Regions from separate parts of the Pseudolabrys sp. FHR47 genome, predicted to be linked through region 1. Evidence: predicted binding sites of a transcription regulator. Region 1 holds the regulator's gene; the other holds the start of a gene.

Region 1 (7,610 bases):
CGTCTCGCCGGCATTATGGCGGCCAAACATACCCATGGCCTGATCCCGCTCTGTCACCCGCTGCCGATCACCAAAGTGACGGTCGATATCTTCCCCGAGCACAGCTTCCCAGGTTTCCTGGTGCAGGCGACCGTCAAGGTCACCGGCAAGACCGGCGTCGAGATGGAGGCGCTGACGGCGGTGTCGATCGCTTGCCTGACCATCTACGACATGGCCAAAGCCATCGAAAAATCGATGCGCATCGAGGGCATCCGCCTCTTGGAAAAGACCGGCGGCAAGTCAGGCCCCTACAAGGCGGAAGCGTAACAATGCCCCTCATGCCGGTCTCCGAGGCCTTGGCGCGGGTGTTGGCCGATACCCAGCCGCTGGGCATCGAAGAGGTCGCCCTGAGCGACGCCCAGGGCCGCGTGCTGGCAGAGGATGTCACCGCGCTGCGCACCCAGCCTCCGGCCGACGTGTCGGCGATGGACGGCTACGCGGTGCGCGCCGAGGACATCGCCACACCGCCGGCGACGCTGACGGTGATCGGTGAAGTCGCCGCCGGCCATCCTTTCGCCGGCCTCGTCGAGACGGGCCAAGCTGCGCGCATCTTCACTGGCGGCGTACTCCCCGATGGCGCCGACACCGTCGTCATCCAGGAGCTTACCCGCCGCGACGGCGACAAGGTCACGGTCGAGAAGACCGCCATCAAAGGCCGCAATGTCCGCTACGCCGGCATCGATTTCAAACAAAGCGAGGTCCTGCTTGAGAAAGGCCGGGCGCTGACCGATCGCGACCTGATGCTCGCGGCCGCCATGAACCACCCGCGGCTGCGCGTTCATCGCCGGCCCGTCGTCGCGGTGCTCGGCACTGGCGATGAACTGGTCATGCCCGGCAGTGAGCTCGGCCCCGGCCAGATCGTCTATTCCAACGGCTTCGCACTCACAGCGCTGGCACGCGCCGCCGGCGCCGAGGTGATCGATCTCGGCGTCGCCCGCGATACGCTCGATGACATCGGCGGCCGCATTCGAAAGGCGCGCGAAGCCAAGGTCGATGTGCTGCTCACCAGTGGCGGCGCTTCGGTCGGCGACCATGACTTGGTGCAGAAGGCGCTGAAGGCCGAAGGCCTCGATCTGTCATTCTGGCGGGTCGCGCTGCGCCCCGGCCGGCCGATGATGCACGGCCGGCTCGGCGCCATGCATGTGCTCGGTGTGCCGGGCAATCCGGTGTCGTCCTACGTCTGCGCCTTCCTGTTTCTGCTGCCGCTGCTGCGCAAGCTTTCCGGCCGCAGCGACATCGAGACGCCGCCGGAATCCGCCATCCTTGGCCGCGATCTTCCAGCCAATGACGACCGCGCCGACTATCTGCGCGCCACGCTGGAGTCCGGCCCCGATGGTCCGATCGCGACGCCGGTCCAGAATCAGGATAGTTCCCTGATGGCACCACTCTCGCAGGCCGGTTGCCTGTTGATTCGGGAGCCGCAAGCCCCTGCGGCTAAGGCCGGCAGCCGCTGCCGCATCCTTAAGTTCGGGTTTTAGCGGCCTCTCGACTTGTTCACGCCAAATTAAGTGGTTGCGGAACACATATCGAACAGATAGTGTCCGTTCATGCTTTGTTTCGGATGATTCCGCGCCAATCAGGCTTTGCGGGATCGGCCGCGACCGGGAGACCCACGATGCTGACGCGCAAACAATTCGAACTCCTGCGGTTCATCCACGAGCGGCTGACCGAAACCGGCGTGCCGCCCTCCTTCGACGAAATGAAGGATGCGCTGGATTTGCGCTCCAAGTCCGGCATCCACCGCCTGATCACCGCGCTGGAAGAGCGCGGCTTCATCCGGCGCCTCGCCAACCGCGCCCGCGCCATCGAGGTGATCAAGCTGCCGGACTCGGTCCAGCACGGTCTCGGCGGCGGCAACGGCCGCGTGCGTGGGTTCAACCCGAGCGTCATCGAGGGCAATCTCGGCAAGGCGCGCCCCGTGGTCACGGAAGACGACGCGGCGCGGCCGATCTCGGTACCGGTCATGGGCCGCATCGCCGCCGGTACGCCGATCGAGGCGATCCAGCAGCGCAGCCATGTCATCAACATGCCGCCGGAGTTGCTCTCGACCGGCGAACATTTCGCGCTGGAAGTGCGCGGCGACTCGATGATCGACGCCGGCATTCTCGACGGCGACATTGCCCTCATCCGCCGCTCCGAGGCCGCCGATACTGGTGACATCGTGGTGGCGCTGATTGACGACGAGGAAGCCACCCTGAAGCGTTTCCGCCGCCGCGGCGCCTCGATCGCCTTGGAGCCCGCCAACGCCTCCTATGAGGTGCGTATCCTGCCGCCCAATCGTGTGCGCATCCAGGGCAAGTTGGTGGCGATGTTCAGAAGGTATTAGCTCGGTCATTCCGGGGCGCGCTGAAAGCGCGAGCCCGGAATCCATACACACTGACCGGGATTATGGATTCCGGGTTCGCGGCCAAAAGGCCGCGCCCCGGAATGACAGCCTCAATCCCCCGCTTCCAGATCTTCCGTTCGCGGCGTGGCATCCGGCGCATTGCGTCGGATGTTTTGCGTTGAGGCATCGGCCGCCGGGACCTTGCGCGCTCTCGCCCATGGCCGGTCCTGCGTTACTGGCCGCGCCACTTCCATATCGAAACTGTCGCCTTTGACGTAGAGCGCCGCAGCGCCATGGCGCTGCCAGGCCGGCCGGTCGATGAGCATGGCCTCGCAAGCGCGGGGCGCCGTCCGCGAAGACAGGACCACAGTGGCGCGCGCACAGTCTTCGGCAAAAGCCTCGACAGACGACGCGAAGGCCACGGTGCGCCCATCGCGCAATGTCGCCGTGCAGCCAATGGCGTCGCAGCGAACGCCATCATCCGGTTTCGTACCATCGGTGCCGCGCATGTCGCCATCGGCCGAGAGCCATTCCTTGACCGCGAAGCTGTCGCGGCCACGCTGCAGGAAAACCAGATGTCCGGACGCGCCACGCACGGCCGCGGTCTGGCCGTCGCCGGCAATCAAGACATCCGGCTGCGGCGTCGCCAGCGCCCAGACCGCGGAGACGACGACACAGGCCGCACCGCTCCAGCGCAGTGGCGAGCGCAGCAGACAGAGCAGCAGCAAGCCCAGCGTCACCAGAAGCAGCGGCCCGACGCCGAAGGCCGGCATCGGCCCCACCGCGCCGGGCAATTGCGTCACCCAGAGCGCGACCGCGATCATCCAGTCGAGGCCGAGGCCCATGAGCTTCCAGAACACGGCATCGAAGCCGAACGGCATGGTCAGCGCGCCGGCAATGCCCATGGGCATCACCACCACCGACACGACCGGCATGGCCAGAAGGTTGGCGATGACGCCGTAAGGCGCGATGCGGTGAAAGTGGAAGGCAGCGAACGGCGTGGTCGCTAAACCGGCCACCAGCGAGGCAAGGATCAGTGCGGCGATTTCTCGCCCGCCCCACAGCGCAATGCGTGCCGCGAGCGGGCTGTCGGCGCCCGCCTGCCAGCGCAGCGAGGTCTGATAGAGCGCGACCAAGGCGAGCGTTGCGGCAAACGACATCTGGAAGCTCGGATGCACCAGAGCTTGCGGCGTCAGCGCCATGACAATCAGCGCCGCCACCGTCAGGGTGCGGAATGTGATCGCCGGACGATCGGCCATAATGCCAACGAGCACGATGGCGACCATGATGTAGGAGCGCTGGGTGGCCACTTCGGCACCGGACAACATCAGATAGAACGTTGCCGCCCCGAGCGCGCCAAGCGCCGCCCATTTCTTGATAGGTCGCGTCAGCGCCAGCGACGAAACCAGCGCCAGCACGGCGCGGATGACAAAGAACACCATGCCGGCGACCACCGCCATGTGATAGCCGGAGATCGACAACACATGCGCCAGGCTTGAGACGTACATGGCGTCGTTGACAGCGGGCGATATCGCATCGCGCGTGCCGGTGATCAGCGCCGAGGCGATCGAGCCGCGATCGCCCGGCAGAATCGCACGAATTCGGTTGTCCATGCTGTCACGCAGGCCGTCGAAGAAAGTTGCATAGGACAGCCACAAACCAGGCTTCACGGGCGCAGCTTCTTGGCGAACACGGCCAAGCACATAGCCGGAGGCGCCGATCTTTTGAAAATAGAGATCGCGCGCGAAGTCGTAGCCGCCGGGTCGCAGGGGCTCGAGGGGCGGCGCCAGATATGTCTTGAACGCCACGAACGTACCCACCGCCGGCGCCGTGCTCTTTCTTACCGAGACGCGTACCCGCTCCGGTATTTCCGTGATGCGCGGTGCCTCAAATTTGTGAACCCGCACGACGATGCGGTCGCTCTTGGCCCGCTCCTCGCGAATCTCGACGAAGCCCGACACCTGCGCGCTCCAGGTCGCGCTGCGCAGGATCGGATGGTCGATGCGTGCGGTGTTGAGTGTCGCGATACCGAAGCCGGCTGCGAAAGCGGCAAGCCCCAGCGTCAGCGGAAAACCAAAGGGATGCTTGCGCGCCGCATAGGCGATCGCAAGCGTCGCCATACAAAGTCCCGACGCAGCCCACCAGGCCGGTTCGCGATCGGCGGCAAAGTACGCAGCGATGCCGGTGCCGAACGCAACCGGCAACCAAGGCAGCAGACGGCCCGGTGCCACTTCGGCGGCGGTCCAGGACGCCAGAACTTTGCCGGCTTTTTCGCTGAAGGCATCGAGCCAGCCCGGCCAGACGCCGGCACGGCGGCCGGCGGCGGCGGCGAGACCTGCTGCAATCGCTTTCGAACGGCTTTTTGGCGGACTGGCCACGCAACGCCCCCCGGCACAACCGGGATCAGGCTATCGCAGCCATGGGTTGCAGATTAGGGGAACGGTTGTGAACGTTCTCGGGGAAAGCGTACTTAGCCGCCTATCGGGCCACACCTACCCCTTCGCCACATCCTTGGCGTAGGTGTCGCGCAGACCGATGGTGCGGTTGAACACGAGCTTGCCGGGCGCGCTGTCGCGGTCGAGCACGAAATAGCCCTGCCGCTCAAACTGGATCGCTTCGCCGGGTTTGGCTTCCGCCAGTGCCGGCTCGAGACGCGCATCGCTCAAGACTTCCAGCGACTGCGGATTGATGCCCTTGGCAAAGGTCTCGGGATCGGCGCTGGGCGCGGGATCGGTGAAGAGCTGATTGTAAAGCCGCAGCTCCGCCGGCACGGCATGCTCGGCCGACACCCAGTGGATGGTCGCCTTGACCTTGCGGCCGTCCGGCGAATTGCCGCCCTTCGATGCCGGATCGTAGGTGCATCGCAGCTCAGTGACGTTGCCGGCCGCGTCCTTCACCACTTCCTTGCAGGTGACGAAATAGGCATAGCGCAGGCGCACCTCGCGGCCCGGCGCCATGCGAAAGAACTTCTTCTCGGGCACTTCCATGAAGTCGTCACGCTCGATGTAGAGTTCGCGCGTGAACTTGAGTTTGCGCGAGCCCTGCGCCGCGTCGTCAGGGTGATTGACGGCCTCGATCTCCTCGCCCTCGCCTTCCGGATAGTTCTCGATCACGACCTTCAAAGGCCGCAGCACCGCCATGCGGCGCGGCGCCGTGCGGTTGAGCACCTCGCGGATCGAGAAGTCGAACATGGTGAGGTCGACGGTCGAGTTGGCCTTGGCGACGCCGACGCGCTTGATGAAATCGCGGATGGCTTCCGGCGGCACGCCGCGGCGGCGCAGGCCGGCAATGGTCGGCATGCGCGGATCGTCCCAGCCCGAGACGTGCCCGCCTTTGACGAGACCGTTGAGGATACGCTTCGACAGCAGCGTATAAGTGATATTGAGCCGCGCGAACTCGTACTGATGCGGCTGCGACGGCACCGGCAGGTTCTGGATGAACCAGTCATAGAGCGGCCGGTGATCCTCGAATTCGAGCGTGCAGACCGAATGGGTGATGCCTTCGATGGCGTCGGACTGGCCGTGGGCGAAATCGTAGGACGGATAGATTTTCCAGGTGTCGCCGGTGCGCGGGTGATGCGCGTGGATGATGCGATAGAGCACCGGGTCGCGCAGGTTGATGTTGCCGGAGGCCATGTCGATCTTGGCGCGCAGCACGCGTGCGCCATTGGGGAACTCACCCGCTTTCATGCGCGAGAACAGGTCGAGGTTCTCTTCGACGGAACGGTCGCGGAACGGTGAGTTCTTGCCGGGTTCGGTCAGGGTACCGCGGGCCAGACGCATCTCCTCCTGGGACTGGTCGTCGACATAGGCCTTGCCGGCCTTGATGAGGTCGACGGCCCAGCCATAAAGGCGGTCGAAATAATCCGAGGCGAAATAGAGGTGCTTGCCCCAGTCGAAACCGAGCCAGCGCACATCGCGCTCGATGGCGTCGATGTATTCCTGCTCCTCCTTGGCCGGGTTGGTGTCGTCGAAACGCAGGTGGCAGCGGCCGCCGAATTCCTCGGCGATGCCGAAATTCAGACAAATCGACTTGGCATGACCGATGTGCAGGTAGCCGTTCGGCTCCGGCGGGAAGCGGGTCACCACCTCCGCGATCTTGCCGGCGCCAAGGTCGCCCGCCACGATGTCGCGAATGAAGTCGCGTCCCGCGCCTTCTTCGCCTGCCGCCACCAATTCTCCCGGCACCTTGTCGTCGCTCGCCATGCTGCTCTCTGAACCTGAAAAATCCGCCGCGCGGCACCCCGTCCGGGACGGCCCAGCGCTCCCAATGACGTGGCCGTAACCGTTATGTCAAATGCCTTGGCACCGTTGGCCAAACCTGTGGTAGAGGGCGCGCGATGAACGCCCCCGTAGTCACCCGTTTTGCGCCCTCTCCGACCGGCTTCCTCCATATCGGCGGCGCCCGCACGGCTCTGTTCAACTGGCTTTATGCGCGGCATTGCGGCGGCAAGATGCTGCTGCGAATCGAGGACACCGATCGCGAACGCTCGACCGATGCGGCGATCGCCGCCATCATCGACGGTCTGAGCTGGCTCGGCCTGACCTGGGACGGCGAGCCTGTCTTCCAGTTCTCCCGCGCCGCCCGCCACCGCGAGGTCGTCGAGCAGTTGCTGGCGCAGGGCCGCGCCTATCGCTGCTACGCCTCGCCCGAGGAACTGACGGCCATGCGCGAAGCCGCGCGCAAGGAAGGCCGCTCCAAGCTCTACAACGGCCTGTGGCGCGACCGCGACGCCTCGGAAGCCCCGGCCGGCATCAAGCCGGTCATCCGGCTCAAGGCGCCGCTTTCCGGCGAGACCGTGGTCGAGGACCAGGTGCAGGGCCGCGTCGTCTGGCAGAATTCCGATCTCGACGACCTGGTGCTGCTGCGTTCGGACGGCACGCCGACCTACATGCTCGCCGTCGTGGTCGACGACCACGACATGGGGGTTACCCACATCATCCGCGGTGACGACCATCTGACCAATGCCGCTCGCCAGAAGCAGATCTACGAGGCGCTCGGCTGGTCGGTCCCAGTCATGTCGCATATTCCACTGATCCACGGGCCGGACGGCTCCAAGCTGTCGAAGCGACATGGCGCGCTGGGAGTCGATGCCTACCGGGCCATGGGCTACCTGCCGGCGGCCATGCGCAACTACCTCGTCCGGCTCGGCTGGTCGCATGGCGATCAGGAAATCTTCACGCCCGAGGAAATGGTCGCCGCCTTCGACCTGCCGGCCATCGGACGCTCGCCCGCGCGGTTTGAC
Region 2 (7,610 bases), 1.1 Mb from region 1:
TGAGAAAGGAGAGGCGCCATGGGCTCCATGGAAATGTATCTCCCGCTGATCTGGGCCGCGCTGATCGGCGTCGCGGTGGCGATGTACATCATCCTCGACGGCTTCGATCTCGGCATTGGCGTCCTGTTTCCCTTCACCAAGAGCGAGACCGAACGCGATCAGATGATGCGCACCATCGCGCCATTCTGGGACGGCAACGAGACGTGGCTGATCCTCGGCGGCGTCGGTCTGTTCGTCGCCTTCCCGCGCGCCTATGCGGTGATCATGCCGGCGCTATACATCCCGGTGATCGTGATGCTTGTGGCGCTGGTGTTCCGCGGCGTCGCTTTCGAATTCCGCACCGTGTCGCGCAGCAAGACCGGCTGGAGCTTCGCCTTCGCGCTCGGCTCGACCTTGGCCGCGTTCTCGCAGGGCGTCATCCTCGGAGGGCTGGTGCAGGGCATCGCGGTGACCAACCGCGAATTTTCCGGCGGTCATTTCCACTGGGCAACGCCGTTCTCTTTTCTATGCGGCGTGGCGCTGGTCGCCGGCTACGCCCTGCTCGGCACCACCTGGCTGCACATGAAGACCGAAGGCCAAGTCGCGGCGCGCGCGCAGCGGCAAGCCAAATACTGGCTGATCGCAGTCCTCGTCTTCATGGCGGCGGTAAGTCTCTATACACCGATCGCGGAGCCGCGCATCGCCGCACGCTGGTTCTCGCTGCCGAACTTCTATTTCCTGTGGCCGGTGCCGACGATCACCGCGCTCGTTGCTTTTGCCTGCTGGCACTGGATCGAACGCGGCCGCGAAGTGCCGCCGTTTCTGGCGTCGATCGCGCTATTCATGCTCGGCTATATCGGTCTTGTGATCTCGAACTATCCGTATCTGGTGCCGCCGTCGCTCACCATCTGGGACACGTCGGCCTCAGCCGGCAGCCAGGTGTTCATGCTGATCGGCACGCTGTTCCTGCTGCCGATGGTCATCGGCTATGTAATCTTCGTATACTGGATATTCCGCGGCAAGGTGCGCGAAGGCGAGAGCTATCACTAGCTCACGTCGTCGGCGCTCGTTGCTATTGCGCCGGCGGGCGCAGCACGGCCCAGCCGATGCGGACTGGCGGCAGACGGCCCTGCACCGCGCGGTCGAACTGACGCGGCAGTTCCGGCACCAGCCCGGGAAACTGCGTACGCAGATCCTCCGGCACCGCATTGTTGGCGGCCGCCGGCCAGACCAGCACGCCGCCATGGGCCGCGACATCGTCAACGCTGACCCAGGGACTGCGCTGCGGCGCCCAGGCGAAGAACACATGCGGGCGGCCTTGCGGCCCGCCCGGCGCCATCATGGCGATCAGCGGCGCCAGCCGCGCATCGCCGCTGACATATTGCAGCGGCTTGCCGGTGCGCCGCTGATAGGTCTCAGCGAAGAACTCCGCCTGGTTGGCCGACGGCTGCGCCAGGCGATTGTCGCGCGCAAAGGTCCATGGCGCGACGAGCAGGCTGAGCGCGAGCAGCAGCGGCGGCGCCACCAGCAGCGCAAGCCATGACGACGACACCCAGTGCTCGCGATAGATGAGCACGCGATTTCCGGCGGCGAGAACCACCGCCATGCCGGACAGCAAGGCCAGCGGCGCCAGCATCGACCATGTCGTCAGCGCGCCGAACGACGACAGCAGTGCCGCCTGCGGCACGCGCTCGCCGATCAGCACCAGCGCGATGACGACAAGCGCCGGCGCCAGGGCGAAGAAATAAACGAAAGCGCGCGCCGCGGGCTCCACCGGACTGCGATCAATCTCCGGCGCACGCTCGTTGCGGCCGCGGCCGATGCCGGTCGACAGCACCGCCAGCAACAGCAGCCCGAGATGCACGGCGACCAGTGCGCCGGCAAGCCGCAAGGCCGAAACTCCTGCGGTGCTTTCCTGAAGCGTAGCCGCCACCAGCGGCCAGGACTGGCTCAGCCAGGCGGCATAGGGAGCGACCACGACCACTAGCAGCAGAAGCGCCAGCCACGGCTCGGGATGGCGGAGTGCCTCCCGGCCGCGCCGCGTCAGCGGCGTGAAGACGATCAGCAATGCGACCAGCACGATGCCGGCAAAGTGCGTCAGCAGCAGCAGGCCGAGATCAACGCTGAGCAAAAACCAGCTACCACGTCTGCCTTCGCCCAGCGCGCGCCAATAGTGCATCAGGGCCAGCGCCCATAATGGGATGGCCAGCACCGCCGGGCCGAAATCCGGGCTCGGCACCGTAAAGGCGGCGATGCCAACCATCAGGAGAATGGCAAGCACGGCATGGCGCGTGCCGATCAACGTGCGGCCAAGCGTGAACACGGCCCACAGCGCCACAACGATACAGATTTGCGACAGGGCGTAGAGGCCGAACATGCCGCCGCCGCGAAATGCGATCTCGGCAAGCCAGAATGCCAAAGGCGGCCCCAGATAGCTGCCGAGCTGGAATTCGCGACCGACCGCCAGCACCAGCGGCAGGTCACCGGGCGGCGATGAGAAGAACAGTGCCGGGATCAGCGTCCACAGCATGCCCTGCGACAGCGCCACGAACCAGAACACGACCTTGGGCCGGCCGCGGAGGAATTCGATGATCAGGGAGACGTGGTGCATGGCTCTCTTATCCCTCCCCGCTTGCGGGGAGGGTCCGGCGCGCAGCGCCGGGGGTGGGGTCAGAGTGTGCGGCACCCCACCCGGCTCGCTGCGCTCGCCACCCTCCCCGAAGACGGGGAGGGATAAGCAAGCAAATCAATAAAGAACGCCGTCTAAAGTGGCAACACGGCCGCGAGCGCCTCATCGGGCACATCCTCGAGCCGCTCGCCCATCGCCGCGAACTTGGCCGCCACCGGCGCGAAGGAGCGGCGGTGGTGCGGCGTCGGCCCGAGCGCCTGCAAGGCACGGAAATGCTCGGGCACGCTGTAACCCATATGCCGCTCGAAGCCGTAGCCGGGATAGGCTTCGGCCAGCCGCATCATGTAGCGGTCGCGCGTCACCTTGGCGACAATCGACGCCGCCGCCACCGACAGCACCAGCGCGTCGCCCGAGACCACGGCCTCGCAGTCGCATCCGCAATCGATCTTCATGTTGCCGTCCATGAAGACGAGCTTTGGCCGGACCGGCAGCGCCTTCACGGCGCGAGCCGAGGCCCAGAGCGAGGCGCGCAGGATATTGTCGCGATCGATGCGATCGACCGAGGCGAAGGCGACCGAGACCTGCGCGGTGGCGCAGATTTTCTCGTAGAGCTTCTCGCGCGCCTCGGCGTCGAGCTTCTTGGAATCGTTGAGCCCGCGCGGAATGCGGTCGGGATCGAGGATCACGGCAGCGGACACAACCGGCCCGGCGAGCGGTCCCCGTCCCGCCTCGTCGCAGCCGGCAACGGGAAAGATGCCGGCCTTCAACGCGCGGCGCTCGCGGCGGAAGGTCGGGCGCAGGATTGGCTCGACCAGCGGCAATTGCGCTTTCGCGGCGGATTTCGCGGCCGGTTTCCGCGCAGTTTTCTTTTTGGAGGCAGGTGCCATGGGCCGATGGGTACGCCCGAGTCGGGCGCCCGTTCAACCCTATTCACGCCCGCCGGTGAAAAACGGGGACAGAAGCTGTCATCGCCCGCGAAAGCGGGCGATCCGGCGTTCCTCGCCTCAGACAGAAGGGCTAGGTCCTCCGCATTCGCGGAGGACGACACTCAGCACCTAAAACAAACTCATCTGCGCCTCATCCGGCCTGGGATGCCGGAAGTGCTCGGTCGACAGCTTGCGTTTGGCGACGTTGAGGCCGAGCTTCTCGCAGGCCAGTTCAAACCGCCGGCCGATCAGCCAAGCATAAGGCCCCTTACCTTTCATGCGCGTGCCCCATTCGGAATCGTAGTCCTTACCGCCGCGCATCTCGCGCACCAGCCTGAAGACATGACCGGCGCGATCCGGATAATTGGCTTCCAGCCATTCGCGGAACAGATCGCGCACCTCGAGCGGCAGGCGCAGCATGACATAGCCTGCTTCCTTGACGCCGGCCGCCGCGGCAGCGTCGAGAATACGTTCGATCTCGCTGTCATTCAGCGCCGGGATGATCGGCGCCACCATGACCGTGGTCGGCACGCCGGCCTGAGATAACTGGCGCAGCGCCTCGAGCCGCTTAATCGGTGTCGCTGCACGCGGCTCCATCTTGCGCGCCAGTTCGGGATCGAGCGTCGTCACCGAAAGCGCCACCTTGGCCAGATTGCGTTCGGCCATCCGCGCGAGGATATCGAGATCGCGCGTTACCAGCGCCGACTTGGTCACGATGCCGACGGGATGACCGGCGCGATCGAGCGTTTCGAGAATGCGGCGCATCACCTTGTAGCGCCGCTCGATCGGCTGATACGGGTCGGTATTGGTGCCGATCGCGATCACCTTCGGCGAATAGTTCGGCGAAGCGAGCTCACGTTCAAGGAGGTCGGCTGCCTCCGGCTTGACGAACAGCTTGGATTCAAAATCGAGACCCGGCGACAGACCAAGATAGGCATGCGTCGGCCGGGCAAAGCAGTAGACGCATCCGTGCTCGCAACCACGATAAGGATTGATCGACCGGTCGAAGCCGATGTCAGGCGACTGGTTGCGGGTGATGATCTTGCGCGAAGTATCGACCTGCACCGTGGTCTGGAACGGCGGCAGTTCCTCAAGCGAGCGCCAGCCGTCGTCGAACGCGATGCGCGCATGCGGCTCGTAGCGGCCCGAAGCGTTCGACTGCGCGCCACGTCCGCGGCGGCGTTCATGCTCGACAACGACGCCAAGCAGGCCCGTGAGATCGTCAACGCGAACCCCCCCCGGCGCGGAGGGCAGCTCCGTTCCGCGATCGGAAATGGCGGTCCGATCAAGGTCCGCCGGGGGGCGTTTCAAGGCTGCAGGTCGTTGAGCCATGGACCTTACCTAGTCACGAAATGTGAACATAACAAGAACATTTTCGCGGTTTCCCGGCGGCTGCCGCCTTTCGTGGTTCGCCTTCACATCCGCACATGATGTGGTAGCAACCGTGGGGACAACGGTTGTGTTCCGCTTGCTGTCGCCTTGGGGGCTATGCTCAGCGTCATCGTCGCCACGCACGAATCGGAGCGCACTTTGGTGCCGACATTGTCGGCACTGATTCCGGGCGCGATGTCCGGTCTTGTTACGGAGGTCGTTGTGTCCGACGCGGAGTCGAAGGACGCTACGGCCGAAGTCGCCGACATTGCCGGATGCCGGTTCATTGCGTCGGCGGCCCCGCTCGGCGAGCGGCTCAAAACAGCCGCCCTGAGCACGCGGACACCCTGGCTGATGTTCCTGCGTGCCGGCATCGTGCTCGATGCCGATTGGACCGGCGCCAGCGAGACTTTCATGCAGTCGGCTTCGTTCAGCGAAACCGCCCCGCGCGCCGCGGTGTTCCGGACCGCCGGCACGGCTTCGGCGCAGCCGGGGCTCGGCGACGTCATTGCGCTGGCCCGGGCGGTGTTTGCCGGCCGCAAGCCATCGCCGGATCAGGGCTTGGTCATTTCCCGCAGCCTTTACGAGGCGGTCGGCGGCCACCCGGCGCACGCCGATGCCGAAGCGAGGCTGCTGAACCAACTCGGCCGCAAGGTGGCGCTGCTCGGCGCCGCGGTGCGGCGGGTCGCCTGAGCCTTACTTGACTTTGTCAACTAACTGCCCGACCTTGCGGCCATGCCTGCCGCCGGACCATCACCCGCGCCCGAAGCCGACGTTCCGCCCGACCGCGTCGCCGCGGTGCGCGGCTTCAACCGCTTCTACACGCGCCAGATCGGCCTCTTGCGGAAAACCTATCTCGACACGCCCTACTCGCTCGGCGAAATGCGCGTGCTGCACGAACTGGCGCATCCGAGTGTCGAGCAACCGACGGCGAAGGACATCGGCCGCGCCCTCGACCTCGATGCCGGCTATCTGTCGCGCGTGCTGCGCAATTTCGAGAAGCGCGGCCTGATCAAGCGCACGACGTCGAAGAATGACGCGCGGCAGAGCCACCTGTCGCTCACGGCCCAGGGCCGCAAATTCTTCGCGCCGGCCGAAAAGCGTTCTGCCGAAGACGTCGCCGAAATGCTGGGCGCGCTCAGCGAGCGCGAGCAAAGCGAACTGGTGCGCGCCATGCGCACCATCGAAACGTTGCTTGGACAAGAGGCCGACTCGCGGCCCGCGCGCACTTATACTTTGCGCGATCTACAGCCGGGCGATCTCGGCTGGATCGTCGCCGAGCATGCCCGCGTCTATACGCGCGAATACAATTGGGACAATTCATTCGAGGCGCTGGTGGCGCAGATCGTTGCCGACTTCGCCAGGAACTTCGATCCAGCGATGGAGCGCTGCTGGGTCGCCGAGATGGATGGCGAGCCGGTGGGCTCGGTGATGCTGGTCAAGGACGATAAGCCCGGCGTCGCCCGCATCCGCCTGCTCATCGTCTCACCGAAGGCCCGTGGCCTAGGCCTTGGCCGCCGTCTCACCGACGAATGCATCGCCTTTGCCCGCGCCAAGGGCTATCGCGCCATCACTTTGTGGACGCATGAATGCCTGACCGCCGCGCGCCATTGCTACGAGAAGGCCGGCTTCACGCTGACCTCGAGCCAGAACAAGATGAGCTTCGGGCAGAACGTGGTGGCGGAGTTCTGGGATATGACGCTTTAGGCCGTCGCAAACGCAGAACGTCATCCTCTGCGAAGCGAGGTACTAAGCCGTCGCGCCCTGCGCCTTCGGCCTTCGCAAATGCTCGTCCAGCCGCGGCAGAATTTCGACGAAGTTGCACGGCCGGTAGCGGTAGTCGAGCTGGTGGACGAGGATGTCGTCCCACGCGTCCTTGCAGGCACCCGGCGAACCCGGCAGGCAGAAAATGTAGGTGGCATTGGCGACGCCGGCGGTGGCGCGGGTCTGGATCGCCGAGGTGCCGATCTTCGGGTAGCTCACCATCGTGAAAAGCGTCGAGAAACCGTCCATACGCTTCTCGAACAGCGGCTCGACAGCTTCCGGCGTCACGTCACGGCCTGTGAAGCCGGTGCCTCCGGTCGAGATCACCACGTCGATGAACTTGTCCTCGATCCAGGCCTTCACCTTGCCGCGGATGGCATCGACCTCGTCTTTCACGATCGAGCGCTCGGCGAGAATGTGCCCGGCGGCCCGAATGCGCTCGACCAACGTATTGCCGGACTTGTCGTCGGCGAGTTCGCGCGTGTCGGAAATCGTCAGCACCGCGATCTTGAGCGGCACGAACTGCTTTGATTCATCGATACCGGGCATGGACTGAGACCTTATAACTGTGCGTTCGCCGCGAAGGTATTGCACGACGACACCTTGCCGGACTTGAAGCCGGTCGTGAACCAGCGCTGGCGCTGGGCAGAGGTGCCGTGTGTGAAGGAGTCCGGTACCACGTAGCCCCGCGCCTGCTTCTGCAGCCGGTCGTCGCCGATCGCCGCCGCGGTCTGCAGCGCGGCCTCGATGTCGCCGGGCTCGATCGAATTCCAGCGCTGGTTCGACTGGTTGGCCCAGATACCGGCAAAGCAGTCGGCCTGCAGTTCGACACGGACCTGGATACGGTTCGCCGCCGCGCGATCGCCGGCCGCCTGCTGCGCCTCGCGCGCCTTCGGCAGGATGCCGAGCAGGTTCTGCACGTGATGACCGACCTCGTGCGC

Evidence for each region. The regulator LexA, encoded in region 1, represses DNA repair genes until DNA is damaged. The targets are predictions, from matches to a motif close to TGTTCNNNNTGTGTTCNG.
Region 2: a site for LexA is predicted at 4,889-4,906, ahead of E8Q40_RS17130 (PA0069 family radical SAM protein). Genes of this name have one in related genera too.

The regions. Positions count from the first base shown of each region.
Region 1 is NZ_CP039740.1:2,353,328-2,360,937, reverse strand. It holds gene moaC (cyclic pyranopterin monophosphate synthase MoaC) at 1-306, shown strand, start outside; gene glp (gephyrin-like molybdotransferase Glp) at 309-1,517, shown strand; gene lexA (transcriptional repressor LexA) at 1,655-2,365, shown strand; gene E8Q40_RS11640 (ComEC/Rec2 family competence protein) at 2,476-4,743, opposite strand; gene E8Q40_RS11635 (glutamine--tRNA ligase/YqeY domain fusion protein) at 4,858-6,570, opposite strand; gene gltX (glutamate--tRNA ligase) at 6,705-7,610, shown strand, end outside.
Region 2 is NZ_CP039740.1:3,498,958-3,506,567, forward strand. It holds gene E8Q40_RS17110 (cytochrome ubiquinol oxidase subunit I) at 1-3, shown strand, start outside; gene cydB (cytochrome d ubiquinol oxidase subunit II) at 19-1,029, shown strand; gene E8Q40_RS17120 (glycosyltransferase family 39 protein) at 1,052-2,590, opposite strand; gene E8Q40_RS17125 (ribonuclease HII) at 2,743-3,495, opposite strand; gene E8Q40_RS17130 (PA0069 family radical SAM protein) at 3,664-4,866, opposite strand; gene E8Q40_RS17135 (glycosyl transferase) at 5,023-5,598, shown strand; gene E8Q40_RS17140 (helix-turn-helix domain-containing GNAT family N-acetyltransferase) at 5,641-6,612, shown strand; gene moaB (molybdenum cofactor biosynthesis protein B) at 6,655-7,218, opposite strand; gene E8Q40_RS17150 (neutral zinc metallopeptidase) at 7,230-7,610, opposite strand, start outside.